Regions from separate parts of the Streptomyces sp. NPDC017991 genome, predicted to be linked through region 1. Evidence: predicted binding sites of a transcription regulator. Region 1 holds the regulator's gene; the other holds the start of a gene.

Region 1 (14,587 bases):
CGTCTTCGTCGCGCAGCGGCCGGAACCGGCCTCCCGGGCCGGCCGCGCATCCGGGCCGGGATAGCCGCGGGCGGACCCCACGCCCTATGCGGCGGAGGCCGCGAGCGTCGTGCGGGTGCCGCGGCGCCACACCTCGCGCAGGTTGAGGGTGTCGCCGATCGTGGTCGTGGGGTCGCCGTCCACGAGGAGCAGGTCGGCCCGCAGGCCCTCGGCGATGCGGCCACGGTCCTCCAGGCCGAAGCGCCGTGCCGGGGTGGCGGTCGCCGCGCGCAGGGCCTGGACCGGGGTGAGGCCGGCCCGTACGAGGTACTGGAGTTCCTGGTGGACGCTCGCGCCGTGGACCACGCCGCCCATGAACATCAGCGGCATGGGAGCCGCGTCGGTGCCCGCCAGGAGGTCGACGCCGGCGTCGTGCAGGGCCTTGACCGAGGCCAGTACGTCCTCAAGGCTGCCCTGCGGATAGCGGTCGTAGCTGGTGTTGAGGACGTTCGTCCACGCCTCGTTCAGGCGTGACCCGACGCGTGGGTCCGCGGTGAGGGACGATCCCGTGATGCCCATCATGGAGGCGTTCAGGACGACACAGGGGACGACGAACGCGCCGGAGGCGGCGATGAGTTCGATGATCTCGTCGGTGTGCGGCCGGTCCATGAACAGGTGGGCGAAGCCGTCGATGCCGGCCTCGATCGCCATCCGTGTCGCGTCGACGGTCAGCGTGTGGGCGATGGTGAGCATCCCGTGCCGGTGGGCCTCCGCGACCCCGGCGTCCAGGGTCGCCTGGTCGAGCATGGGCAGACCGGGGTGGCCCTCGACACTCCCGTCGTCGACCATGAACTTGATGTAGTCCGAGCCCGCCTCGACGAGCCGGGGGATGAAACCGACCGCCTCCTCGGGCGTGGTCGAGAACGGCATCACGGGCATCTCGCGCGGCGCGGCCCCCTCGCCCGGCCCGCGGTGCCCGCCCGGCTTGAAACCCTTCGGCATGAGTTCGCTGGGGTGGCCCCCGGGAGGGGTGATGCCGAAGCCCGCCGAGCGCACGTCGGCGAGGGAGTCGTTCTCCGAGACGCGCTCGCGGGCGGGCCCGGTGTTCATGCCCTGCATCTCCAGTTCGGTGGTGATCCCGAACCGCAGTGCCAGCGCGAGCGCCTCGTCGGAGGTGTGCACATGGGCGTCGAACAGACCGGGCAGCAGGGTGCCGCCCCTGGCGTCGACGATCTCCGCACCGGCGGGCACCTCGCCGCCGACCGCGGCGATCCGCGCGCCGTTCAGTACGACCGTGGTGTCCTCCAGCACGCGCTCGCCGTCGAACACCCGGCCGTTGATGATGGCTGTGATCATGACTCTCTCCTCCGGGCAGGCCGATCGCTCCGCTGGTGCCGAGTGCTCCCCACCGCGAGCACCACATTAATGCAACTGGCAACTCCATGCATAATCACATGCATCTGTGGAGTGCAGATACATGCGATAGGCTGCGCGGGTGACTGACACGGATGCCTCCATGCCGCAGGGCGAGGCCCTCCTGGACGCCGTCGGCGCGGCCTTCGCCCGGCTCAGGCGGCGCACCATGCAGGCGCCCGTCGACCCCCCGTCGGGCCCCAAGGACCTCAAGCGCAACCTCGTCCTCAACATCGTCGACGAGGCAGCCGAGGCGGACGCGGAGATGACGGTCGGCGGGCTCGCCGAACACCTGCTGGTGGACCCGTCGGTGGCCAGCCGCATGGTGAGCGACTGCATCTCCCACGGCTACCTGGTCCGCGCGGCCTCGCAGCAGGACGGCCGCCGCACCGTGCTCCACCTCACCGAGGAAGGCACCGCCCTCCTCCACCGCTTCCGCCACCAGCAGCGGCAGGCGTTCGACTACATCACCCGTGACTGGCCCGAGGCCGAGCGGCTCGAATTCGCCCGCCTCCTCCTCAAGTACACGGACTCCACCGCCCGGTTGCCCGCGCCGGGCGCCGGGGCGGCCCGGCGGGAGGGGGCATAGACAAGGGGCCCGGAGGTTCGAATGAACCTCCGGGCCCCTTGACGTGACCGGGCCCTTGACGTGACCGAGTTCCTTGGGACGTGACCGCGTGACCGCTCAGTCCGTCGGGGGGCGCTTCGGGCGCCACACGACGAGGGCGCTCGTCTGCTGGACCTCCTGGTACGGGACCAGGTCGCGGCGGTACGAGGCGTGGACCGCGGCCTCGCGCTGCTGCATGGTCGCCGCCGCGCCCTCCAGGGCCGACGACAGTTCCGCGACCCGGGACTGCAGCGCGGCGACCTGGTTCTCCAGCTCGATGATGCGCTTGATGCCGGCGAGGTTGATGCCCTCGTCCTGCGACAACTGCTGGACGGTGCGCAGCAGTTCGATGTCGCGGGCCGAGTAGCGCCGGCCGCGCCCGGCCGTGCGGTCCGGGGAGACCAGGCCGAGGCGGTCGTACTGACGCAGCGTCTGCGGGTGCAGACCGGAGAGCTGGGCGGCCACCGAGATGACGTACACCGGTGTCTCTTCCGTCAGCTCGTAGGCCCTGCCGGTGAACGAGTTCTGCCGACGGCGTCCGGGTGCGTCCATGATGTCCTCATGCTCCCTTCGCGGCCTGGAACAGCTCAGCCCGCGGATCCTCCTCCGCGGTCGCCTCGCGATACGCCTCAAGCGCGTCACGAGCCTTCCCCGTCAGGTCCGCCGGAACACTCACCTCGACGGTGACCAGGAGGTCCCCGCGGGAGCCGTCCTTACGGACCGCGCCCTTGCCGCGGGCCCGCATCGTACGGCCGTTGGGCGTGCCCGGCGGCAGTTTCAGGGTGACCGGAGGCCCCCCGAGCGTGGGTACGCGGACCTCGCCGCCGAGTGCCGCCTCCGTGAAGGTGACGGGCACGGTGACGGTGAGGTTGTCGCCCTTGCGGCCGAAGACCGGGTGCGTGTCCACGTGCACCGTGACGTACAGGTCGCCCGAAGGGCCGCCCCGTTCGCCCGGCGCGCCCTTGCCGCGCAGCCGGATGCGCTGGCTGTCCGACACCCCGGCGGGGATACGGACCTGCATGGTCCGGGACGACTTGGCGCGTCCCGAGCCGCTGCAGACCGCGCACGCGTGCTCCGCGATCAGGCCGCGGCCCTTGCAGTCGGGGCACGGGTCGGTCAGCGAGAACCCGCCGCCCGAGCCGCGCGCCACCTGGCCGGTGCCGACGCAGGTCGGGCACACGCGCGGTGTGCCGTTCTTGTCGCCGGTGCCCGAACAGGCCTTGCAGGGCGACTGCGAGGTCATCCGCAGCGGGACGGTCGCGCCGTCCACCGCCTCCGTGAAGCTGAGCGTGACCTCGGTGTCGATGTCCTGGCCGCGCCGCGGCTGCGTCCGGGCACCGGGGCCCGCGCCGCCGCGGTTGAAGAGACCTCCGAAGACGTCACCTATGCCGCCGCCGAAGCCGCCGGCCCCGCCCTGCGGACCGCCACCGCCCGCTCCGCCCTGGGGGCCGCCTCCGAAGAGGTCCCCCAGGTCGAAGTTGAAGGAGCCGCCCGAACCGGCCGGGCCGGGACGGAAGCCGCCGTTGCCGAAGAGGGTGCGGGCCTCGTCGTACTCCTTGCGCTTCTTGGGGTCCCCGAGGATGTCGTTCGCCTCGGAGATCTCCTTGAAGCGCTCCTCGGCGCGCGCGTTCCCCTTGTTGGCGTCCGGGTGGAACTCGCGGGCGAGCTTGCGGTACGCCTTCTTGATCTCGGCCTCGGTGGCGTCCTTGGGGACGCCGAGGACCTTGTAGTAGTCCTTCTCGATGAAGTCCTTGGTGCTCATCCTCGACGCCCCTCCTTCCGTACGCCACCGTCACGTACGCGCTCGACGTTCTCCGTGCCAAGGGGCGCGCGTACGCCCTGTTCCACGTCAGCCCTCGTCCGGGCCACCGCTCTCCTTGTCGTCGGCCGCCGCGGTCCCCGCATCCGTCTCGTCGCCCTTGGCGGGCTGCGCGCCGGGCTGCGGCTCGGCGACCGCCACCCGCGCGGGGCGGATGGTGCGCTCGCCGAAGCGATACCCCGGCTGCAGAATCGCCACGCACGTCGTCTCCGTGACGTCCGGCGCGTACGAGTGCATCAGGGCCTCGTGGATCATCGGGTCGAAGGGCTCGCCCTCCTTGCCGAACTGCTGCAGGCCCATCTTCGCCGCGACGGTCTCCAGCGACTCGGCCACCGACTTGAAGCCGCCGAGCAGTTCGCCGTGTTCCCGCGCGCGGCCGATGTCGTCGAGCACGGGCAGGAGCTCGGTCAGGAGGCTCGCGATGGCGAGCTCCTTGACCGCGATCCGGTCGCGCTCGACCCGGCGGCGGTAGTTCTGGTACTCGGCCTGGAGCCGCTGGACGTCCGCCGTACGTTCGTTGAGCGCCGTACGCACCTGGTCCAGCTGGGCCGTCAGGCCTGCGATCTGGGCTGCTGACTGAGCTGCTGCCGTGTCCCCGGCCGGGGCCGCCCCGTCCTCCGCGGAGGAGGGGGCGGCCTTCGGCTCGGCGTCTTCAGGGGTGGCGCCGGAGGGGACGTCGGGCTGCTCGTCGAAGCCCGGGGTCTCCTCCGTCACGCGGCACCGTCCTTGCGGTCACGGTCCTCGTCGACGATCTCCGCGTCGACCACGTCGTCGTCGGCGGCCTTGGCACCGGCGTCCGGGCCGGCGCCCGGGGCCTCGGCGCCCGCGGCACCCTGGGAAGCCTGCGCGTCGGCGTACATCGCCTGGCCCAGCTTCTGGGAGACGGCGGCGACCTTCTCGGTGGCCGTACGGATCTCGGCGGTGTCCTCGCCCTTGAGCGCGGCCTTCAGCTCCTCGACGCTCGTCTCGACCTCGGTCTTGACGTCGCCGGGGACCTTGTCCTCGTTGTCCTTGAGGAACTTCTCCGTCTGGTAGACGAGCTGCTCGCCCTGGTTGCGGGCCTCGGCGGCCTCGCGGCGACGGTGGTCCTCGTCCGCGTACTGCTCGGCCTCCTGGCGCATGCGGTCGACCTCGTCCTTCGGCAGCGAGGAGCCGCCGGTGACGGTCATCTTCTGCTCCTTGCCCGTGCCGAGGTCCTTCGCGGTCACGTGCATGATGCCGTTGGCGTCGATGTCGAAGGCGACCTCGATCTGCGGGACCCCGCGCGGGGCCGGCGGCAGACCGGTCAGCTCGAACATCCCGAGCTTCTTGTTGTACGCCGCGATCTCGCGCTCGCCCTGGTAGACCTGGATCTGGACGGACGGCTGGTTGTCCTCGGCCGTCGTGAAGATCTCGGACCGCTTGGTCGGGATCGTGGTGTTGCGCTCGATGAGCTTGGTCATGATCCCTCCCTTGGTCTCGATACCGAGGGACAGCGGGGTCACGTCGAGGAGCAGGACGTCCTTGACCTCACCCTTGAGGACACCGGCCTGCAGGGCGGCGCCGATGGCGACGACCTCGTCCGGGTTGACGCCCTTGTTGGCGTCCTGGCCGCCGGTCAGCTCCTTGACGAGCTCGGCCACGGCGGGCATACGGGTGGAGCCACCGACGAGAACGACGTGGTCGATCTCGCTCAGCTGGATGCCGGCGTCCTTGATGACGTTGTGGAACGGCGTCTTGCAGCGCTCCAGCAGGTCGGCCGTGAGCTGCTGGAACTGGGCGCGAGTGAGCTTCTCGTCCAGGTGCAGCGGGCCCTCGGCGGACGCGGTGATGTACGGCAGGTTGATCGAGGTCTCCGTGGAGGAGGACAGCTCGATCTTGGCCTTCTCGGCGGCCTCGCGCAGGCGCTGGAGCGCCATCTTGTCCTTGCCGAGGTCCACACCGTGGCCGCTGTTGAACTGCTTCACCAGGTAGTCGACGACCCGCTGGTCCCAGTCGTCACCACCGAGGTGGTTGTCGCCGTTCGTGGCCTTCACCTCGACGACGCCGTCGCCGATCTCCAGGAGGGACACGTCGAACGTGCCGCCACCGAGGTCGAAGACGAGGATGGTCTGGTCGTCCTTGTCGAGGCCGTACGCCAGGGCCGCGGCGGTCGGCTCGTTCACGATGCGCAGGACGTTCAGGCCCGCGATCTCGCCGGCCTCCTTCGTCGCCTGGCGCTCGGAGTCGTTGAAGTACGCCGGGACGGTGATGACCGCGTCGGCCACCTTCTCGCCCAGGTACGCCTCGGCGTCGCGCTTCAGCTTCTGCAGGATGAAGGCGCTCATCTGCTGCGGGTTGAAGTGCTTGCCGTCGAGCTCGATCTTCCAGTCCGTGCCCATGTGACGCTTCACGGACCTGATGGTCCGGTCCACGTTCGTGACCGCCTGGCGCTTCGCGACCTCGCCGACGAGCACCTCGCCGTTCTTGGCGAAGGCGACGACGGACGGCGTGGTCCTGGCGCCCTCGGCGTTGGTGATGACGGTGGGCTCACCGCCCTCCAGAACGCTGACGACGGAGTTAGTCGTGCCCAGGTCGATGCCGACCGCACGTGCCATTTCAATTCCTCCAGCAATGACTTGAGTGGAACGGACTCAAGTGTGCATGACGCTTGCCGCGTGGTCAACAGAGGTGAGTCGTGGGGGCTCAACTCTTATCTCTTCCTTACGCGCACTTTGGCCCCTGACCTGCGGGGCACGCACCCGCTGCACCCCGCCGGGGGCGGTTCGCGCCGTTCCTCGCGCCCCTCAGAATCACGTCCCGCCGTGGTGGGGTGCGGGCCCGCCCCCACCGGCCCGCACCCGACGGACAAGCCCGGCTTCGGCGCGTGTACCCACGTGTGGGGCAGCGACGCAGATCACCGTGCCGCTGACTACAGTGCGGACAGCGGAATGGGTAGTCTCGAAGGACTGCGTAAGCTACCGCTCAGTAATGACCCTCGCAGGCCCGAGGAGCCCCGAAATGCAACTCGCCGCGATCATCGTGTCGCTGGTCCTGACCGTGGTCGGCGTCGCGCTCATCGCCCGCGCCATCGGCCAGTTCGTCCGGTACTTCAAGCTCGGCCAGCCGATCCCCGCCGGGAGCCGCACCGACAACCCCTACCAGCGCAGCGTCACGCTGGTGAAGGAGTTCCTCGGTCACACCCGGATGAACCGGTGGGGCATCGTCGGCTTCGCCCACTGGTTCGTGGCCATCGGCTTCCTGACACTGCCGCCCACCCTCGTCCAGGCCTTCGGCCAGCTCTTCCAGGCCGACTGGGTACTGCCGGTCATCGGCGAGTTCCTGCCGTTCGAGCTCTACATCGAGTTCATCGGCGTGATGACGATCCTGGGCATCGCCGTGCTCATCGCGATCCGGCTGCTGAGCCTGCCCTCGCGGGCCGGCCGCAAGTCCCGTTTCGCGGGCTCCAAGTCCGGCCAGGCGTACTTCGTCGAGTACGTCATCCTCACCATCGGCCTCGCCATCTACGTGCTGCGCGGCCTGGAGGGCGCGATCCACCACGTCGAGGGCTACGAGGCCGGGTACTTCGCCTCGTACCCGCTGGTCCTGGCCTTCAAGGGCCTCGGCCTGAGCACGCTGCAGAACCTGGTCTACCTCGTCGCGACGATCAAGATCGGCACGTCCTTCGTGTGGATGATCGTCGTCTCGCTCAACACCAACATGGGTGTCGCCTGGCACCGCTTCCTCGCCTTCCCGAACATCTGGTTCAAGCGCGAGGCGAGCGGCGGGACCGCCCTGGGCGGCCTCCAGCCCATGACGTCCGGCGGCAAGCCCATCGACTTCACCGATCCCGGTGACGACGACGTCTTCGGTGTCAGCCAGGTGGAGCAGTTCTCCTGGAAGGGCCTGCTCGACTTCTCCACCTGCACCGAGTGCGGGCGCTGCCAGTCGCAGTGCCCCGCCTGGAACACCGGCAAGCCCCTCTCCCCGAAGCTCCTCATCATGTCGCTGCGCGACCACGCGCACGCCAAGGCCCCCTACCTCCTCGCCGGTGGCGGCAAGGACATGGAAGGCAACGAGAAGGCCTCCGCCGAGCAGCTCAAGGACGTTCCCGCCGCCGCCCTCGCCGAGGCCGAGCGGCCGCTCATCGGGACCCTCGAAGAGAACGGGGTCATCGACCCCGACGTCCTGTGGTCCTGCACCACCTGCGGCGCCTGCGTCGAGCAGTGCCCCGTCGACATCGAGCACATCGACCACATCGTCGACATGCGCCGCTACCAGGTGATGATCGAGAGCGCCTTCCCGTCCGAGGCCGGGACGATGCTCAAGAACCTGGAGAAGAAGGGCAACCCCTGGGGGCTCGCCAAGAAGCAGCGCCTGGAGTGGACCAAGGAGGTCGGCTTCGAGATCCCGGTCGTCGGCCGCGACCTGGAGGACCTCTCCGAGGTCGAGTACCTGTACTGGGTCGGCTGCGCCGGCGCCCTGGAGGACCGGGCCAAGAAGACCACCAAGGCCTTCGCCGAGCTGCTGCACATGGCGGGCGTCACGTTCGCCATCATGGGCGGCGACGAGAAGTGCACCGGTGACTCCGCCCGCCGCCTGGGCAACGAGCCCCTGTTCCAGGAACTCGGCATGGAGAACGTCATGTCCCTCAACGCCGCCTTCGGCGAGGAGATGGACGACGACGGCAAGGTCACCGCGGAGTCGAGGAAGCCGAAGGCGGCGAAGAAGATCGTCGCCACCTGCCCGCACTGCCTGAACACCCTCGGCAACGAGTACCCGCAGCTCGGCGGCGACTACGAGGTCATCCACCACACCCAGCTGCTCCAGCACCTGATCGACGAGGGCAAGCTGGTCCCGGTGACCCCGGTCGACGGCCTCATCACCTACCACGACCCCTGCTACCTGGGCCGGCACAACAAGATCTACACGCCTCCGCGCGAGATCATGTCCGCCGTCCCCGGCCTGCGCCAGCAGGAGATGCACCGCCACAAGGAGCGCGGCTTCTGCTGCGGTGCCGGTGGCGCGCGGATGTGGATGGAGGAGCGGATCGGCAAGCGCATCAACAACGAGCGCGTCGACGAGGCACTGTCCCTGAACCCCGACATCGTCTCCACCGCCTGCCCGTTCTGCCTCGTCATGCTGACCGACTCGGTCAACGGCAAGAAGAACGAGGGGAAGGCCAAGGAGTCCGTGCAGGTCGTGGACGTGGCCCAGTTGCTGCTCGACTCCGTCAAGACCCTGCCGGAGCCTCCGGCGGGTGCGGCCGACGCGGAGAGCGAGCCGCAGCCCGAACCGGTCAAGTAGTCAGGTGAGTCGAAAGGCCCCCACCGGCAGTCTGCCGGTGGGGGCCTTTCGCGCGGTTCCCCGCGCCCCCGGCGGGGCAGCACGAAGAGATGTCCGGCCGCCCGGTGACCAGTCCGGTGACCAGCCTGGTGACCAGTTCCGTCAGCCGCCCCGCCGGCCGCCGAGCGCGGTCGTCAGTTCGCCCCGGCGCCGGATGCCCAGCTTCCGGTAGGTGCTGGTCAGGTGGGTCTCCACGGTGCGGCGCGCGAGGTGCAGCAGTTTCGCGATCTCCGTGTTCGTACGGCCGTCGGCGGCCAGCTCGGCTATCCGGCGCTCGCTGCCGGTGAGCGCGCCCGAGCCGGTGAGCGCCGTCGTGGTGCGGCGGGCGCCGCCCTCGCGCAGGGCCTCCTCGGCGGTGGCCCGCAGCCGTACGGCACCCAGCCGTTCGGCGCGTTCGGCCGCCTCCCGCAGGCAGTCGCGGGCGCGGGCCCGGTCCCCGGCGGCGGTGAGCTGGCGTCCCTGTGCGACCAGCGCGGGGATCAGTTCCGTGTCGATCACCACGTCCGCGGAGGCGTTGCGCAGTACGCGTACGGCCTGGTCGGCGAGTTCCAGGCCGCGCCGGCCGCCGGTGGCCATGCCGAGCACCCGCAGGGCACGGCCCACGAGCCGCGGGGTGTTCCAGACCTGGGCCAGCCGCAGTTCCTCCTCGGCCAGTTCCAGCGCCTCCCGGGGGCGGCCGAGCGCCAGTCGGCACTCCGCCGAGGCCGTCCGCCAGGGGGTGACGACCGGGCTCACCACATCGCGCGCCGACTGCCGGCGCCCGCATTCGAGGAAGTCGTCGAGCGCGCCCGCCGGGTCCCCGCCGGCGGCCCGCAGCACCCCGCGCGCGTACAGGAACCGGTTCACCTCCCAGGAGTCCTTCGCCTCCCGCAGGTCGAAGCCGCCCGCGAGCCGACGGGCCTCCACCACCCGGCCGGTCTCGACGAGCGCGACCACGGCGTGCGCCTGGCCGTTGCCGGGACCCAGCCGGGTGCCGGGCGAGGGCCGGGCCTCGGGACCGGTGAGCAGCCACGCGTAGTCCCCGCGGGCGGCGGCGATGTCGGCCCGGACGTTCAGCAGCGCGCGGTGCATCGGGTGCAGCAGGGACGGGCGCTGTCTGGCGAGGCCGCGTCCGACGAGCCGTTCGGCCTCTTCGAGTTCGTCGGCCCACTGGGCGACGGCGGCGGCCGTACCCAGCAGGAACGGCTCCGCGAGCGGTTCGACCGGCTCCGCGAGCAGGGCCCGTACGCGTTCCATGGCGGCGTCCGCCGAGAGCAGGCCCGCGGTGGCCTCGTACCGTACGAGCAGTGCCTGGCCCGCGGTGCCGACCAGGAGCGGTGAGTGGCCGGCGCTCTCCCGCAGCCGGCGGTAGATCTCCTGCCTGATCTCGTGGTCCTGGTCGGAGAGCAGCGCCGAGGCGATCCGCACGGTGCGGGCCAGGTCGGGGTGGCCCGTCAGCTGCGAGTCCAGCGAACGCAGTACGTCGACGGCGGCGCGGGCCTCGCCCCGGCCGGCCAGGGCCGTGCCCAGGGCCACCGCGGCGCGTACCCGGTCCTGGGGGACGCCCGGCAGGCGTACCGCCTCGGCGAGGCGGGGTATGCCGGCCGAGGAGCGGACGGTGGCGTACTCCAGGGAGCCCAGTTCGGTGAGGAGCCGCTGCCGGTGGTCGTCGGGGAGCGGTTCGTCCAGGGCGCGGCGCAGGTAGGGGAGGGCGTCGGCGGTGCGGCCGTCGTGCACGGCGACGGCGGAGGCGTCCAGCAGGACGCCGGTGACCCAGGGCTCGCCGACCGCGTCGGCCCGCAGCAACTGGCCGGCCACGACCTCGGCGCGTTCGCCGCGCCGCAGCATGACCTCGGCGGCCCTGCGGTGCGCGGCCCGCCGCCGGGCCACGGGCCAGCCGCTCAGTACCGCGTCCCGCAGCAGGGGATGCGCATAGCGGGGACGCCCGTCGGCACCGGCCCGCAGGAACCCCAGCCGCGCCATGGCGGTGAGCCACCCCGCCACCCGCGCGGGATCGGCATCGGTAACCCCACCGAGCAACTCGGATAGCTCGTGCGCGGCGGCGTCGTCCGGGGTCGGGTCGACGCGGGCGGGGGCGGGGGCGTCCGAGGCCGGGGCGCCCGGCGCGGAGCCGGCGCCCGAGCAGTCGTCCGTGCGCGGCCCGTCGCCGATGGAGCCGTCGGCGGAAGGCGGGGTGGCCTCCGAAGGCCGGGCTCGGCCGTCCTCCGCCGGTTCGCCGTGGGCGGGGGCGCCCGCGTCCGGGCGGCCCGCACCGCCGCCAGGCCGACTCGCGACGGGCCCGCCTGCGCCTGCGTCTGCGCCTTCGGCATCGGCATCGGCAGAGACGGAAGCGAAAGCGACGGCACCAGCCGAGGCGCCTGCCTCCGGCCGAGCCGACCCCCGCCGGTCCTCCGGCGGTGCATCGCACCCGTGCCCCCCGTTCTCGTCCGGCGACCCGGCCCCGGACTCCCCGTTCCCAGCCGGGAAGGCAGCCCCGTACTCCCCGCTCCCGGCCGGGGAGTAAGGCGCCGGGGAGTAAGGCGCCAGGGAGGCGGCGGTGGGTGGTTCGGTGTTCGGTGGCTCGAACGGTGTCCGGGGGCGAGGGCCGGGCAAGTCGTCGTCCAGTGCGGCGAGCGCTCGGGCCACCTCCGTCGTCGCGGGGCCCGCGCTGTCCAGCCACCACGACACGGCGGCCTGGTACGCGCCCGGGTACAGCGCGGCGCTCGACCTCGGCACGGTGGCCGGCAGCGTGCCGCGCAGGTCGTCCAGCAGGGCGCGCAACAGCAGCGGGCTGCCCGCGCCCGCCCGTACGCAGTCCTCCACCCACGCCTGTGGGACCGTGCCGAAGTCCGCACGGACCAGCCGGGTCGTGGAGTCGACGCCCAGCGGGGCGAGGGTGAGGGTGCGGACCAGCGCGGGCGAGAGCGTGTGCGCCAGGCCGGCCACCGGCGCGTCTATGTCGTACTGGCTGCGCTCGGTCACGACCAGCAGCACCGGTAAACGGTCCACCCGCCGGGCGGCGTCGACGAGCCAGCGCCGCGAGGCGTCGTCCGCGAGATGGACGTCGTCCACGGTCACCAGGAGCGGCGGCCCGGCCGTGAACGAGCGCAGCAGCCGCCACAGCCAGGCCCCCCGGGCCCGTTCGTCAGGCACCTCCCGGTCCTCGGAGAACTCCGCGTGGGGACCCAGCAGTTGACGCACGGCCGCGAAGGGAAGCGCCGTGTCGTCGGGCGAGCAACGGGCCCGCAGCACCCGCATCCCGGCCTCCTCCGCCTGCTCGGCGGCGGCTTCGAGGAGCGCGGAACGGCCCGTACCCGTGGCCCCCCGCAGCAGCACCAGCCGTCCGGTTCCGGCGCGGGCGCGCGCGGCCTCGGCGGCCACCAGTTCCAGGGTTTGACGACGCTCAAGCAGTGGTACGTACATCCCTGCCTCCCTCGCGGCCGTGGTGCGGCCCACTGTGTGGGACGGCGGAACGGGTGGCTGTCGTTGCGTGAGATGACCCACTGTCATGTATGCGACGCCGTTTCCGATCTGGTTCCCGATCTCGTGGTGTGTCTCGTGGTGCTCCACGATTGCGCCGAACACACGGCCCCCAGAAGTGTGATGACCGCACGCCTGTCACGGACGCCACAGAGGTGACGGGCTCGTGAACATAGGGGAGTCCGTTGCGCAGCTCATTTGGGACCGCGGCTCCGGGCACGGCAGAGCCCGAGTCCCGAATACCGGTGGCGGTACACGCCTCGGACCCGATCACCCGGGAGGGAGCGCTCAGCCAGTTGCGGCAGCACCCGGTGATCGACCTCCGCGAGGAGACCGAGACCGGACCCGACACCGTCGCCCTGCTGATCAGCGAGACGCTGGACGAGACCGCGCTCTCCCGGCTGCGCAGACTGGTGCGCAGCGAGGGCGCCCGTGCCGTCCTCGTGGTGAGCATGATCCGCGAGACCGAACTCCTCGACGTCATCGAGTGCGGGGTCGGCGCCATCGTGTGGCGCCACGAGGCCACCGCGCACCGGCTGGTGCAGGCGGTCGTCGCGGCCTCCCGGGGCGACGGCGATCTGCCCGCCGATCTGCTCGGCCGGCTGATCAGCCAGGTGGGTTCGCTGCACCGCACGGCGAGCAGCCATCCCGGAGCCCCTTCCTCGGGGCTCGCCCCGCGTGAGGTGGATGTGCTCAGACTCGTCGCCGAGGGGCTCGACACCGGGGAGATCGCCAGCAAGCTGTCCTACTCCGAACGGACCGTCAAGAACGTGATGCACGGGCTCACCACCCGGCTGCATCTGCGCAACCGGGCGCATGCGGTGGCACATGCCCTCCGCGAAGGCTACATCTGATCGAACGGGCAGCCGGAGACGGACGTGGGGGCAGCACTCTCTGCCCGCCGGTCGTCCCCGGCGTGCCTGCGGAGGCGAAGCCTTCAGAGGCACGATCGGTTGGTACAGCGGTCATCGGTGACAACAGCGGTCCACGGCAGCGGTCGCGGTGTCGCCGCGGGACAGCCGCGCCGTCATCCGGTGGCGGTACGGCAGGGCACGGCAGGGCGGGAGCACGACGGTGATCCACGAGGTGGACGAGGTCCTCAAGCGGCTGCTCGGGGGCGGTGCGCTGGCCGGCTCCGGCATCGACGTCTCCTTCGAGGCACCGACCCGCGACTGGGCGGCCCGGCGCAACGCGCCGACCATCAACACCTACCTGTACGACATCCGTGAGGACGTGTCCCGGCGCCAGCGCGGCCACACCGCCGTGCGCGACGACCGCGACATCGTCGTACGCCGTCGTCAGCCGCCCCGCTGGTTCCGGCTGTCGTACCTGGTCACCGCCTGGACCAAGCAGCCGCTGGACGAACACCGGCTGCTCTCGGCGGCGTTGGCGACGCTGCTGCCCCACGAGCTGATGCCCGCGAGCGAACTGCCGGGCCCGCTCGGCGCGCTGGGCCTGTCCATCCCGCTCACGGTGGCCGGGCTGCACACCGAGTCCCGGTCCCTGGCGGAGATCTGGTCCGCGATGGGCGGCGAACTGAAGCCGTCCCTGGACCTCGTCGTCACCGCGCCCTTCCCCGCCTTCCCCGAGTACGACGCCGGTCCCCCGGTCACGGAGGGCGCGGGCGTGCGCCTTCGCGGCATGGACGGCTCGCTGGAGGGTTCGGAGGAACGCCGGCACCGGCCACGGCACCTCAAGTCCTCGCCCCTGGGGACCGGTACACGCGAGGACACCGGACAGCACGACGGCTCCGGTCAGCACGACAGCACCGGTGACCGGCAGAACACCGGTGACCGTGACCGGCAGAACACCGGAGAACGGCAGAAGTGACCGCACACGCCCCGCTCACGTCCGACACGCTCCTGCTCCGGCTGGCCCGACTGCGCGACCGCGTCGCCGAGTTGGTCGACGAGCGCCAAGCCGGAGATCCCACGGCGGGTGACCCGCTGCGTGGCCTGTACCTCTCCGACGAGGCCGTACGCCACCTTCTCGGGCCCGCGACGACC
Region 2 (14,587 bases), on a different contig from region 1:
CAACAAGCCACGACGCATGGCCACCCCCCGCCTTCCAGGGGCGCGGGAAACGGCGCAACAAGCCACAACACACGGCCACCCCCCGCCTTCCAGGGGCGCGGGGAACGGCGCGACCGCCCCCCACCGGCCCGCACCCGACGAACAACCCCTGCGGCCAGTCAGCCCCGCTCAACCCCACGGTTGAGCCGATGCAACAACCGAGCCAGCTCAGCCACCTCCGCCCGCTCCCAACTGGCCAGTTCGCGAACATAACGAGCCCGCCGAGCATCCCGCACAGTCCCGAACCGCTCCCGCCCCACGTCAGTGAGATGCACGAGCCAAGCCCGCCCGTCCGCGGGATCCGGCTCCCGGGCGACGAGCCCGAGCTCCTCCAGCGCCCGCAGCTGCCGGGACATCGTGGCCTTGCCGACCCCGATATAGGCGGCAAGCTCCGTCGCCCGCTGCCGCCCACGCTCCTCCAGCCGCACGAGCAGCCCGTACGCGGAGGACTCCAGGTCGGGATGCACCTCGCGAACCATCTCCCCGGAGGACGCGCGCGCCCGCCTCAGCAGAACGGACAGCTCACGCTCCAGAGCCAGGAACTCCTGATCAACGGCTCCGCCGCCCCCGGACCCGGCCCCGCCCCCGGCCCCCTGGTCCACACCATTCCCCGGAACGCCGGATCCCGCCCGGTGCCCCTCACCCTTGTCGCCCTCGTGCACGTCAGCACCCATGACCCGGTTTCCCGATCCTGAAAGTTTCCGCCAAAGACCGCCATTGCCGCAGCTCGGCCAGTATTTCGCAGGAATAGACCAACGGCAGCCGCCGAACCCTCTTTCCGCCCGTCGCCCGCGTGCGTAGCTTCTTCAACAAGTACCCGCATGGCATGTACACGCCACTTTATTGAGCACCCCCACCCGGCCAACACCCGGCCAACACCGAGCCTTCGGAGGCACGAACATGTCCGTGCACACATCCGGAACGGCCCACCGCTCGCGCGCACGCGACCACCTCAGAACGCGCCTCGGCGCGATGGGCACCCTGCTCCTGTCCCTCTCCCTGTCCCTCTCCCTGCTCATCGCCCATCCCGCCCATCCCGCCCACGCGGCCGACGTCCCGGCCCGCGGCTCGGCGTACATGGGCATGGGCGTCATCCCGCACGACGGCCAGGACGGCCTGCCGACGCCCGGTGACGCCACCCAGACCGAGGGCGTGGACGTCAGCAGCCACCAGGGCAACGTCGCCTGGTCGACCCTGTGGAGCAGCGGGGTCAGATGGGCCTACGCGAAGGCCACCGAGGGGACGTACTACACGAACCCCTACTTCACCCAGCAGTACAACGGCTCGTACAACGTCGGCATGATCCGGGGCGCGTACCACTTCGCGACCCCCGACACGACGGGCGGCGCCGCGCAGGCCAACTACTTCGTGGACAACGGCGGCGGCTGGTCGAAGGACGGCAGGACGCTGCCGGGCGCGCTCGACATCGAGTGGAACCCGTACGGGGCGGCCTGCTACGGCAAGACGCAGAGCGCGATGGTCACCTGGATCCGCGACTTCCTGAACCAGTACAAGGCCCGCACCGGCCGTGACGCGGTCATCTACTCGGCCACCAGCTGGTGGACCCAGTGCACCGGCGACCACGCCGGTTTCGCCTCCGCCAACCCGCTCTGGATCGCCCGTTACGCCTCGGCGGTGGGCGCGCTCCCGGCGGGCTGGGACTTCTACACGATGTGGCAGTACACGTCCTCCGGCCCCACGGTCGGCGACCACGACAGGTTCAACGGCGCCCTCGACCGCGTGGTGGCCCTGGCCAACGGCTGACCCCCGCGCCCCCGCGTACGCGGAAGGCCCGGGCCTCTCACGAAGAGGGACCCGGGCCTTCCTTGACCGGTGGCGTCCGTCACGCCGCCACCGGAACCTCCGTCGCCGCGCTGTTCGTCGCCGGCGCCAGCGCCAGTTCCAGGACCTGGCGGACGTCCGTCACCGCGTGGACGTCGAGCTTCTTCAGAACCTCGGCCGGGACGTCGTCCAGGTCGGCCTCGTTGCGCTTCGGGATGATCACCGTGGTGACACCCGCCCGGTGCGCGGCGAGCAGCTTCTGCTTGACGCCGCCGATCGGCAGCACCCGGCCGGTGAGCGAGACCTCGCCCGTCATGGCCACATCGGTACGGACCAGCCGGCCGGAGAGCAGCGAGGCCAGTGCGGTCGTCATCGTGACGCCCGCGCTCGGCCCGTCCTTCGGCACCGCGCCCGCCGGGAAGTGGATGTGCACGCCCCGGTCCTTGAGGTCGGCGACGGGCAGTTCCAGTTCCGCGCCGTGCGAGCGGAGGAAGGAGAGCGCGATCTGCGCCGACTCCTTCATCACGTCACCCAGCTGACCGGTGAGGGTCAGGCCCGCCGCGCCCGTCTCCGGGTCGGCGAGGGACGCCTCGACGAAGAGGACGTCACCGCCGGCGCCGGTGACCGCGAGGCCGGTCGCCACCCCGGGCACCGCCGTGCGGCGCTCGGCCGGGTCCTGGGCGGACTCGGGCACGTGGTGCGGCCTGCCGATCAGCGCGCGCAGATCGTCCGCGCCGACCGTGAACGGCAGCTTCCGCTCACCGAGTTCGTGCTGCGCCGCGATCTTGCGGAGCAGCCGTGCGACGGACCGCTCCAGGTTCCGGACGCCCGCCTCGCGGGTGTACTCGCCCGCCAGCCTGCGCAGCGCGCCCTCGTCCAGGGTGACCTCGGCCTGCTCAAGACCGGCCCGCTCCAGCTGGCGCGGGAGCAGGTGGTCGCGGGCGATGACGACCTTCTCGTCCTCGGTGTACCCGTCGAGCCGTACCAGTTCCATACGGTCGAGCAGGGCCTCCGGGATGGCCTCCAGCACATTGGCCGTGGCCAGGAAGACGACGTCGCTCAGGTCCAGCTCGACCTCCAGGTAGTGGTCCCGGAAGGTGTGGTTCTGGGCCGGGTCGAGGACTTCGAGGAGGGCCGCCGCCGGGTCGCCCCGGAAGTCGGAGCCCACCTTGTCGATCTCGTCGAGCAGGACCACCGGGTTCATGGACCCGGCCTCCTTGATCGCCCGTACGATCCGGCCGGGCAGCGCGCCGACGTACGTACGCCGGTGACCGCGGATCTCCGCCTCGTCCCGTACGCCGCCGAGGGCGACGCGGACGAACTTGCGGCCCATGGCGTGCGCGACGGACTCACCGAGCGAGGTCTTGCCGACGCCGGGAGGACCGACGAGCGCGAGCACGGCACCGCCGCGCCGGCCGCCCACGACACCGAGGCCCCGGTCGTTGCGCCGCTTACGGACCGCCAGGTACTCGGTGATCCGCTCCTTCACGTCGTCCAGGCCCGCGTGCTCGGCGTCCAGGACCGTCTTGGCGCCCTGGATGTCGTACTCGTCCTCCGTACGCTCGTTCCACGGGAGTTCGAGCACGGTGTCGAGCCAGGTGCGGATCCAGGAGCCCTCGGGCGACTGGTCGCTGGAGCGCTCCAGCTTCTCGACCTCTTTGAGCGCGGCCTCGCGGACCTTCTCGGGGAGGTCGGCGGCCTCGACGCGGGCCCGGTAGTCGTCGGACTCCTCGCCCTCGGCCTCGCCGTTCAGCTCGCGCAGCTCCTTGCGCACGGCCTCCAGCTGCCGCCGCAGCAGGAACTCCCGCTGCTGCTTGTCCACACCCTCCTGTACGTCCTTGGCGATGGACTCGGCGACGTCCTGCTCGGCGAGGTGCTCACGCAGCTGCTCGGTGGCGAGCTTCAGCCGGGTCACCGGATCGGTGGTCTCCAGCAGCTCGACCTTCTGGGCGGTCGTCAGGAACGGCGAGTATCCGGAGTTGTCGGCGAGCGCGGACACGTCGTCGATCTGCTGGACGCGGTCCACGACCTGCCAGGCCGCACGCTTCTTCAGCCAGTTCGTGGCCAGCGCCTTGTACTCCTTGACCAGCTCGGTCACGGAGCCGGGCAGCGGGTCGGGCACGGTCTCCTCGACCTGCGTGCCCTCCACCCACAGAGCGGCGCCGGGGCCGGTCGTACCGGCGCCGACACGCACCCGTCCGCGACCGCGGATCAGGGCACCGGGGTCGCCGTCGGCGAGGCGTCCGACCTGCTCGACCGTGGCGAGCACCCCCGTGTTCGCGTACGTGCCGTCGATCCGCGGAACAAGAAGCACCCTCGGCTTGCTGGCACCGGTGGAACGGGCGGCTGCCTGTGCGGCCTCCACCGCGGCGCGTACGTCGGCGTCGTTCAGGTCCAGGGGCACCACCATGCCGGGCAGCACGACCTCGTCGTCGAGCGGCAGCACGGGCAGAGTGAGCGGTTCGGACGTCAAAGTCATGATCTCCCCTTCGGCATTCAAGTTGAGCTATGCCGACTCAATGCACGTGAGCCTCCGATTGTTCCCCTACGGCTGTTCGCTGTGAGCGATCACTGGGGCAGGGAGTGCACGCCGGGGCTCATCACCGGCCTTTCGCCGTCCGGGGCCTGGGCCGGCTCGACGGTCGCTCGGACCTGGCGCGAGCGGTGCTTCCCGCTTCCCGATGGACGCCGCCGCCCTGCGGCCGGTGGGGGCCGAGCCAAAGGACTGCGCAGTACTCGCGCCACAGAAGGGGCACGGGGAACTGCGTGGCCGGCCACGACGGGGCCCTGGGTGTCAGAACATGACGATCATCTTGCCGGTGTGTTCGCCGACGCGGCGGAAAACGGCTGCCCGGCCGGGGGCGGCTTGCCAGGATGGGGCCATGACCGCGTACGACGTTCCGCACGGCAGCCCCGAAGTCGTCGACCGCCGCGAGGGACCGTACGGCGAGGTCGTGCTGCGCCGCCACGGCGGGCTGCTGCAGATCATCGCCAACGGCTGTTTCCTCATGGACACCTCCGACGGCCGCTCGGAGAGACTGCTGGTCGACGCCGCGCTCGGCGCGCTGGACGGGCGCCCCGCGCCGCGGATCCTGATCGGCGGCCTCGGCGTCGGCTTCTCCCTCGCCCACGCGGCGGCCGACCCCCGCTGGGGCCGCATCACGGTCGCCGAGCGGGAGCCGGCCGTCATCGACTGGCACCGGTCCGGGCCGCTCGCGGAGTTGTCGGCCCCCGCCCTCGCGGATCCGCGCACCGAGATCATCGAGGTCGATCTCGTCGCGCACGTCAATGAGACATCCGACACGTACGACGTACTGTGCCTCGACATCGACAACGGACCCGAGTGGACCGTCACTGAGGGCAACGAGACCCTGTACTCGCGGGCCGGACTCACCGCGTGCGCACGGGTGTTGAGCGACGGCGGGGTACTCGCTGTTTGGTCGGCCAAACCTTCGCCTGATTTCGCAAGAACCTTGCGGAATGCCGGGTTCCGACACGTGCGTACCGAAGAGATCCCGGTTGCCCGGGGCGTTCCGGACGTGGTGCATCTCGCGGTAAGACCTGGATAGCCGAGCGACGGTCACTGCCCGTACCCTGCTGCTCTGACGCGGATCATTCAAGCGTCAAGCGCAGTCATGGAATCACCCCACTGGTTCCGGAAAGCACACTCAGGGGCGGGCGATGGAGCAGACACACACCTCGCACAACGGCACGGCGGCCACGCCGGGCGCTCAGCGCCGGGTGCTGGTGGTCGAGGACGATCCGACGATCGTCGACGCCATCGCCGCCCGGCTTCGCGCCGAGGGGTTCCTCGTGCAAACAGCGGGTGACGGACCGGCCGCCGTCGACACGGCCGAGGCGTGGCAGCCCGACCTGCTGATTCTCGACATCATGCTGCCGGGCTTCGACGGCCTGGAGGTCTGCCGCCGCGTCCAGGCGGCCCGTCCGGTACCGGTGATGATGCTCACCGCCCGCGACGACGAGACGGACATGCTGGTCGGCCTCGGCGTGGGCGCCGACGACTACATGACGAAGCCGTTCTCGATGCGCGAGCTGGCCGCGCGCGTGCACGTACTGTTGCGCCGCGTGGAGCGGGCCGCGCTGGCCGCGTCCACACCGCGCTCCGGCATCCTGCGCCTCGGCGAGCTGGAGATCGACCACGCCCAGCGCCGGGTCCGGGTGCGCGCCGACGACGTACACCTCACGCCCACCGAGTTCGACCTGCTGGTCTGCCTGGCGAACACGCCCCGCGCGGTCCTCTCGCGCGAGCAGCTGCTGGCCGAGGTCTGGGACTGGGCGGACGCCTCCGGCACCCGGACCGTGGACAGCCACATCAAGGCGCTGCGCCGGAAGATCGGCGCGGAGCGGATCCGTACGGTGCACGGCGTGGGCTACGCGCTGGAGACCCCGACACCCTAGAGTCGGGCACCCTGACCGAGGGGGCGTATGTGATGAGGGGTCTCGGCGTACTGCGCAAGCGCGTCAAGGCGGGCGCGGGACGGGTCACCGACGCGCGTTCCGGCCCTGGGCCGGAATCCGGTCGGGGTCCAACCGTCGGCACAGGCGTCGGCAGCTTCCCGGCGCCGGGTGCTACGCCGGGCGCCGGTAGGACGTCCGGTACGACATCCGGCACCACGTCCGGCACGAGCGCGAATGCCGGCCCAGGTACCGGCTCCGGCTCCGGCTCCGGCTCCGGCTCGGCATCCTGGGGTGACGTGCGTCCCTTCTCGATCAAGACGAAGCTCGGCACGCTGGTCGTCGTCGCGGTCTTCATCACCACCGGTCTGCTGATGATCGCGGTCCGCACCGAGACGGAACTGCGCTTCATCACGGTCTTCTCGATGATCGCGACCCTGCTGATCACCCAGTTCGTGGCGCACTCGATCACCGCTCCGCTGGACGAGATGAACACCGTCGCGCGGGGCATCTCGCACGGCGACTACACCCGCCGGGTCCGGGGCGCCGACCGCCGCGACGAACTGGGCGACCTGGCCCAGACGATCAACCGCATGGCCGACGACCTGGAGGCCCAGGAGCGGCAGCGCAAGGAGCTCGTGGCGAACGTCTCGCACGAGCTGCGCACCCCCATCGCGGGCCTGCGGGCGGTCCTGGAGAACGTGGTGGACGGTGTCTCCGCCGCCGACCCCGAGACGATGCGCACCGCCCTGAAGCAGACGGAACGCCTCGGCCGGCTGGTGGAGACGCTGCTCGACCTCTCCCGCCTGGACAACGGCGTCGTACCGCTGCGCAAGCGCCGCTTCGAGGTGTGGCCGTACCTGTCGGGCGTGCTGAAGGAGGCCAACATGGTCGCTTCCGCGCGCGCGGGCATCGCTTCCGGCTCCGGCAGCCACACGCGTACGGACGTCCATCTGCACCTCGACGTGTCGCCGCCCGAGCTGACCGCGCACGCGGACCCGGAGCGGATCCACCAGGTCGTCGCCAACCTCATCGACAACGCGGTCAAGCACAGCCCGCCGCACGGCCGCGTCACGGTGAAGGCCCGGCGCGGCGACGGCCCCGAGTCCCTGGACCTCGAAGTCCTGGACGAGGGCCCCGGCATCCCGCGCTCGGAGTGGCACCGGGTCTTCGAGCGGTTCAACCGCGGCGGGGTCGTCGCGCCGCACGGCCCGGGCAGCGACGGCGGTACGGGTCTGGGGCTGGCGATCGCCCGCTGGGCCGTCGATCTGCACGGTGGCCGGATCGGCGTGGCCGAATCCCAGCGCGGTTGCCGGATCCAGGTCACTCTTCCGGGAGTGCCCTCGCCGGACAGGTTGACGTAGGGTTCGAAGCGAGAGCCCAAGATCCACGTGATGGGGCAGCAGGACACGTGTCATCGTGCGTTCCTGGCACGGAGGTTCGGCCTTCCGAGGTCGCAGCCCCGACCCGGCGCGTCCATTTCACATCAGAACCTCGCTTGTTTCCCGCCATTTCGAACGCCGAAACACGCTTTTCGATGTGACTTACGCGACGATGACCAGGCCCGGACTGACCTAGCCGGTCCGGGGGGCGTAGCCTTTATTCCCGCTGTCCATCACCTTGTGAAGCGGAAGAGGGCGGTTGCCGCCGTGTCGCCACAGTCCCCCAGTAACTCATCGAGCGTCTCGACCGAGGACCAAGCCGGGAAGAACCCTGCTGCCGCCTTCGGACCGAACGAGTGGCTCGTCGACGAGATCTATCAGCAGTACCTCCAGGACCCGAATTCCGTAGACCGAGCCTGGTGGGACTTCTTCGCCGACTACAAGCCCGGCGGCGTGGCCGCCTCGGCTCCGGCGGGTACCGCGGCCGCGGGGGCCGCGGGAACCACCACCGCGTCCAAGGCGGCTCCGGCCGCCCCTGCCGCACCCCAGGCCCAGGCCCAGGCCGCTCAGGCTCCGGCTCAGGCCGCTCCGGCCAAGGCTCCGGCCCCGGCCGCTCAGGCCCAGGCCGCACCGGCTGCCGCGAAGCCCGCCGCAGCCGCACCGGCCAAGGCGGCGGCTCCGGCCGCACCGGCGAAGCCCGCCGCGGCCAAGCCGGCCGCCGCGCAGGCCGCGCCCGCCTCCGGGGCCACCGCGTCTTCGGGCGGGCCGGAGTACGTGACGCTGCGCGGCCCGAGCGCCGCGGTCGCGAAGAACATGAACGCTTCCGTCGAGGTCCCCACGGCCACGTCCGTGCGCGCGGTCCCGGTGAAGCTGCTCTTCGACAACCGCATCGTCATCAACAACCACCTGAAGCGTGCCCGGGGCGGGAAGATCTCCTTCACCCACCTCATCGGCTACGCGATGGTGCAGGCCATCAAGGCCATGCCGTCGATGAACTACTCCTTCACGGAGAAGGACGGCAAGCCGACCCTGGTCAAGCCGGAGCACGTCAACTTCGGCCTCGCCATCGACCTGGTGAAGCCCAACGGCGACCGCCAGCTCGTCGTCGCGGGCATCAAGAAGGCCGAGACGCTGAACTTCTTCGAGTTCTGGCAGGCCTACGAGGACATCGTCCGCCGGGCCCGTGACGGCAAGCTGACGATGGACGACTTCACCGGTGTCACGGTCTCCCTGACCAACCCCGGCGGCCTCGGCACCGTCCACTCGGTCCCGCGTCTGATGCCCGGACAGTCGGTCATCATGGGCGTCGGCTCGATGGACTACCCGGCGGAGTTCCAGGGCACCTCCCAGGACACCCTGAACAAGCTCGGCATCGCCAAGGTCATGACGCTCACGTCGACCTACGACCACCGGGTCATCCAGGGCGCCGCGTCCGGCGAGTTCCTGCGCGTCGTCGCGAACTACCTGCTCGGCGAGCAGGGCTTCTACGACGAGATCTTCGAGGCCCTGCGCATTCCGTACGAGCCGGTCCGCTGGCTCAAGGACATCGACGCCTCGCACGACGACGACGTCACGAAGGCCGCCCGCGTCTTCGAGCTGATCCACTCCTACCGGGTCCGCGGCCACGTCATGGCCGACACCGACCCGCTGGAGTACCGCCAGCGCAAGCACCCCGACCTGGACATCACCGAGCACGGGCTCACCCTGTGGGACCTGGAGCGCGAGTTCGCGGTCGGCGGGTTCGCGGGCAAGTCCCTGATGAAGCTGCGCGACATCCTCGGCGTGCTGCGCGACTCGTACTGCCGCACCACGGGCGTCGAGTTCATGCACATCCAGGACCCGAAGCAGCGCCGGTGGATCCAGGACCGTATCGAGCGCCCGCACTCCAAGCCGGAGCGCGAGGAGCAGCTGCGGATCCTGCGCAGGCTGAACGCTGCGGAAGCCTTCGAGACCTTCCTGCAGACGAAGTACGTCGGCCAGAAGCGTTTCTCCCTGGAGGGCGGCGAGTCCGTCATCCCGCTGCTCGACGCGGTGCTCGACTCCGCCGCCGAGTCGCGTCTCGACGAGGTCGTCATCGGCATGGCCCACCGAGGCCGCCTGAACGTCCTGGCGAACATCGTCGGCAAGTCGTACGCGCAGATCTTCCGGGAGTTCGAGGGCAACCTCGACCCGAAGTCGATGCACGGCTCCGGCGACGTCAAGTACCACCTGGGCGCCGAGGGTGTCTTCACGGGTCTGGACGGCGAGCAGATCAAGGTCTCGCTGGCCGCGAACCCCTCGCACCTGGAGGCGGTCGACCCGATCCTGGAGGGCGTCGCCCGCGCCAAGCAGGACATCATCAACAAGGGCGGCACGGACTTCACCGTCCTGCCCGTCGCCCTGCACGGTGACGCGGCCTTCGCGGGCCAGGGCGTGGTGGCCGAGACCCTGAACATGTCGCAGCTGCGCGGCTACCGCACCGGCGGCACGGTCCACGTGGTCATCAACAACCAGGTCGGCTTCACCGCCGCCCCGGAGTCGTCACGCTCCTCCATGTACGCCACCGACGTGGCCCGCATGATCGAGGCACCGATCTTCCACGTGAACGGCGACGACCCCGAGGCCGTCGTCCGCGTCGCGCGGCTGGCCTTCGAGTTCCGGCAGGCGTTCAACAAGGACGTCGTCATCGACCTCATCTGCTACCGCCGCCGCGGTCACAACGAGTCGGACAACCCGGCGTTCACCCAGCCGCTGATGTACGACCTGATCGACAAGAAGCGCTCGGTGCGCAAGCTCTACACCGAGTCGCTGATCGGCCGGGGCGACATCACGCTGGAAGAGGCCGAGCAGGCGCTGCAGGACTACCAGGGCCAGCTGGAGAAGGTCTTCACGGAGGTCCGTGAGGCCGCTTCGGCGCCGGGTGAGGCGCACGCCCCCGACGTGAAGCCCGAGTTCCCGGTGGCGGTCACCACGGCCGTCTCCCAGGAGGTCGTCAAGCGGATCGCCGAGTCCCAGGTCAACATCCCCGAGCGCGTCACCGTCCACCCGCGTCTGCTGCCCCAGCTGCAGCGCCGCGCGGCGATGGTCGAGGACGGCACGATCGACTGGGGCATGGGCGAGACGCTCGCGATCGGCTCCCTGCTCCTGGAGGGCACTCCGGTGCGCCTCTCGGGCCAGGACTCCCGCCGCGGCACGTTCGGCCAGCGCCACGCGGTGCTGATCGACCGGGAGACGGCCGAGGACTTCACCCCCCTCCAGTACCTCTCGGAGGACCAGGCCCGCTACAACTGCTACGACTCACTTCTCTCCGAGTACGCGGCGATGGGCTTCGAGTACGGCTACTCGCTGGCGCGTCCCGAGTCCCTCGTGATGTGGGAGGCGCAGTTCGGCGACTTCGTCAACGGCGCCCAGACGGTGGTGGACGAGTTCATCTCGTCGGCGGAGCAGAAGTGGGGCCAGACGTCCGGCGTCACGCTGCTCCTCCCGCACGGCTACGAGGGCCAGGGCCCGGACCACTCGTCCGCGCGCCCTGAGCGCTTCCTCCAGATGTGCGCGCAGAACAACATGACGGTCGCCATGCCGACGCTCCCGTCGAACTACTTCCATCTCCTGCGGTGGCAGGTGCACAACCCGCACCACAAGCCGCTGGTGGTCTTCACCCCGAAGTCGATGCTCCGCCTCAAGGCGGCCGCGTCGAAGGCGGAGGAGTTCACGACGGGCGGCTTCCGCCCCGTCATCGGCGACTCCTCGGTGGACCCGGCGGCCGTCAAGAAGGTCGTCTTCACCGCGGGCAAGGTGTACTACGACCTCGACGCCGAGCGTAAGAAGCGCGGCATCACGGACACGGCCGTCATCCGCATCGAGCGCCTGTACCCCCTCCCGGGTGCCGAGCTCCAGGCGGAGATCGCCAAGTACCCGAACGCCGAGAAGTACCTGTGGGCCCAGGAGGAGCCGGCGAACCAGGGCGCGTGGCCGTTCATCGCCCTGAACCTCATCGACCACCTGGACCTGGCGGTCGGCGCGGACGTCCCCCACGGGGAGCGCCTCCGCCGCATCTCCCGCCCGGCGGGCTCGTCCCCGGCGGTCGGCTCCGCCAAGCGCCACCAGGCGGAACAGGAACAACTGGTCCGCGAGGTGTTCGACGCCTGAAGGTAGGCACACGGCACAAACGAAGGGCCCGGCCCGCGACCCACGCGGCCGGGCCCTCCGTCATCCGACGTCCACTCTTGGTCCCGTCCGACGGTCATCTTTCAGCTTGTCCGACGGTCACTTCCCAGCCCGTCCGACGGTCACCTCTCAGCCCGTCCGGCGTTTGAGGACAAGGCCGTTCAGCGGTCATCTTTCAGCCCGTCCGGCGTTTGAGGACAAGGCCGTTCAGGCCGACAGGGGGGTCTGGGGGCGCAGCCCCCAGGGGAGCGGCAGGCACACCCTCAAGCACTCGGCTTGTCCCGACAGGAGCGCGCGTCAATAGACTCGTCACTCGGCTTGTAGTCACTGATCCACCCCGGCTCCTGCGCAGGAATGTCCGGCAACGACGTCACCACGTCGTTGATCCAGTCACTGCTCTCGACATACCGCTTCACGAACTCACGCAGCTCGACACAGTCCGCCCGGTGCCCCTTCGGCAGCCCGATCCCATAGTGCTGCGGGGCACCGATGGTGACGTCGGGCACGACCCGCAGCCCCTCCTTCGCATAGTGGCGCGCGAAGCCGTAGAGGATCATCTGGTCGGTCGAGACGGCCTGCACCTCACCGCGCTTGAGGGCGTCGATGCAGTCGGAGGCGTCGACGAGCTCCTTGATCTCGATGCCCTCGCGCCGGAACTCCTGGAGGGTCGCCACGGACGTGGTGCCCTCCCACGAGCAGACGGCCTTGCCCTTGAAGTCGTTCAGCTCGTGGACCGTCGACCTGGGCCCGACCAGGAATCCCTGCCGGGTGGTGGCGTACGGTCCCACGAAGTCGATCTCCTTCATGCGCTCGGGCGTGATGGAGAAGGCCGCGATCACCAGGTCGACCTCGCCCTTCTCCAACGCCGGGAAACGCCCCTCCGAGGACACGTTGGACGGCGAGGCGGACTTGATGCCCAGCCCCTCCTTGATCTGCTCGAACACCAACTGGTCGAGGCCCGACCGCCGGTAGTTCTCCTCGTAGGAGATACCGGGCAGGTCGTTGTGCATGCCGACGCTGATCCGCTCCTTGCCCAGAAAGGTGTCGTCCTGTTCGTCCGAGCCCGAACTGACCGCGAGCGTCAGCCCGACCGCGACAATGACGCAGAAGGCGGCCACCGCCACGTACACCCGGGTTTTCGAGCCCACTTTCGTACTCACCCTGTACTCACCTTGTACTCCCCCGTACCCCTCAGCCGTGCAGCACGGCGTCGTCGACGAACACGTTCATCCGGCAGCCGGCGTCGGTGTGGACCGTGACGGTGACGCGTATGCCGTCCCGGACTCCGCCCAGCCGCATGTCGACCGGCCGGCCCGACCGGACGTCGTCGACCGTGCTCGGGCCGCCGCCGAGCCGCAGGGCGAGCCGGGTCTCCGGAGTGCAGGACTGCATGTCAGGGGCGGCGTCGTCGACCCTGAGGACGAGACGCAGATGCGTACGGACTGGGCCTCCGTCCACCCCCACGACGAGCGTCTCCCCGTCTCGCAGCGGCCGGGTCGGCGTCACCGTGGTAAGACCGGCGACGTCGACCTCCCCGTGGCCGCGCACCTGTTCCACCCAGACCGTCCCGCCCACGGCGAGGGCGACGGACAGCGCGGAGGCAAGGGCCTGGGCCCCGGCGCGCCCCTGTATGCCGACCACCCGCACGAGGGCGATCAGCACCGCGATACCGATCATCAGATAGGGCTGGAGGACCTGGTCGCCCGGCCCCTCGGGAGTCCTCAGCAGGGCGGCGCCGCCGAGGCCGAGGACGACGAAGAACGGCGGCCAGTTCCACACCCGCCAGTTCCGGGCGCCGTCGAGGGTGCTCTGCAGCGCGTCGCCGACGACGAGGCTGACGACGAAGTTGCCGAGCACCTGCCCGACGGCCGTGACCCAGGTACCCTCGCCCCGCACACTGGGGCCCTCTCCCCCAGAGGCCCCCGCAGGGACACCTTCGCGAGCGCCTTCGCGGACTCCTTCGGCGGGTTTGGTCATCTGCCGCTCAAAGGATCGACGCGATCAGCCCGTTCGTCCCGTTCGTCGCACTCACTTTCTCGTGCATGAGGCGGATGAGGCGGATGAGGCGGATAAGAGAGATTGAAATCCCCCTGAACCTGCCCGACGGCGACGGCGTGGCGCCCGGTGGCCGTCACATGAATATCTCCGCCCGGCCGAAGCGCGGCGGCTTTCGCCACCCACCCCTCAAGAGCGGACGCGCTCAGATCACCACCCGCGAGCCAGCGCCCGACGGCCGCTTCCAGCACCTCACGCTCAGCACCAGACAACCGCGCGAGAACGCCTCCCACCCCAGCGCCACCACCCCGCTCACCCTCCCCACCCTGCTCAGCATCCCGCCCCAGGGCCGCATCCAGGAAGGTACGACCGCCCTGCACGACGCTCTCGGCGAGCCGGTCCCGGGCGGTCACGAGCACGGCCGTCCCCATCGACGCGGCCGCGGCGCTCAGAAAGGGAGCCAGCTGACCGGCGGCCGTCATCAGTTCGGACATCTCACCGCTCCGTATCGCGGCGCTCGGCAGCACCAGAACCGCACGACTGGACAAGGATGAACAGGCTTTCGGGAAAGGGGAGTTACCCATTCTGTGCCAGATGCACACCTTAGTCACGGGATCGTCCCACCGAGGGGCATCGACCGGTTTCGTAGGCTGTGCGCAGGAGAACGACCGGTACGCACGCAGGAGAGCAACCACCATGTACTTCACCGACCGCGGTATCGAGGAACTTGAGAAGCGGCGCGGCCAGGAGGAGGTCACTTTCGAGTGGCTCGCCGAGCAGCTGCGCACATTCGTCGACCTCAACCCGGACTTCGAGGTCCCGGTGGA

The links. The regulator HspR, encoded in region 1, represses chaperone genes until heat shock. The targets are predictions, from matches to a motif close to TTGAGNNNNNNNNNCTCAA.
Region 2: a site for HspR is predicted at 4,323-4,341, ahead of lon (endopeptidase La). Genes of this name have one in related genera too.

The regions. Positions count from the first base shown of each region.
Region 1 covers NZ_JBIRGP010000004.1:507,772-522,358, reverse strand. The annotation lists gene ACH4DZ_RS15055 (class I SAM-dependent methyltransferase) at 1-64, shown strand, start outside; gene ACH4DZ_RS15050 (amidohydrolase family protein) at 85-1,335, opposite strand; gene ACH4DZ_RS15045 (MarR family winged helix-turn-helix transcriptional regulator) at 1,475-1,981, shown strand; gene ACH4DZ_RS15040 (heat shock protein transcriptional repressor HspR) at 2,078-2,551, opposite strand; gene dnaJ (molecular chaperone DnaJ) at 2,559-3,761, opposite strand; gene grpE (nucleotide exchange factor GrpE) at 3,849-4,532, opposite strand; gene dnaK (molecular chaperone DnaK) at 4,529-6,394, opposite strand; gene ACH4DZ_RS15020 ((Fe-S)-binding protein) at 6,798-9,083, shown strand; gene ACH4DZ_RS15015 (AAA family ATPase) at 9,225-12,524, opposite strand; gene ACH4DZ_RS15010 (LuxR C-terminal-related transcriptional regulator) at 12,767-13,435, shown strand; gene ACH4DZ_RS15005 (DUF4255 domain-containing protein) at 13,656-14,411, shown strand; gene ACH4DZ_RS15000 (ATP-binding protein) at 14,408-14,587, shown strand, end outside.
Region 2 covers NZ_JBIRGP010000003.1:779,173-793,759, reverse strand. The annotation lists gene ACH4DZ_RS12045 (MarR family winged helix-turn-helix transcriptional regulator) at 159-713, opposite strand; gene ACH4DZ_RS12040 (lysozyme) at 940-1,803, shown strand; gene lon (endopeptidase La) at 1,883-4,300, opposite strand; gene ACH4DZ_RS12030 (spermidine synthase) at 4,704-5,390, shown strand; gene ACH4DZ_RS12025 (response regulator transcription factor) at 5,503-6,240, shown strand; gene ACH4DZ_RS12020 (HAMP domain-containing sensor histidine kinase) at 6,537-7,601, shown strand; gene ACH4DZ_RS12015 (multifunctional oxoglutarate decarboxylase/oxoglutarate dehydrogenase thiamine pyrophosphate-binding subunit/dihydrolipoyllysine-residue succinyltransferase subunit) at 7,887-11,747, shown strand; gene ACH4DZ_RS12010 (transporter substrate-binding domain-containing protein) at 12,029-12,925, opposite strand; gene ACH4DZ_RS12005 (hypothetical protein) at 12,957-13,661, opposite strand; gene ACH4DZ_RS12000 (hypothetical protein) at 13,739-14,254, opposite strand; gene ACH4DZ_RS11995 (DUF6104 family protein) at 14,457-14,587, shown strand, end outside.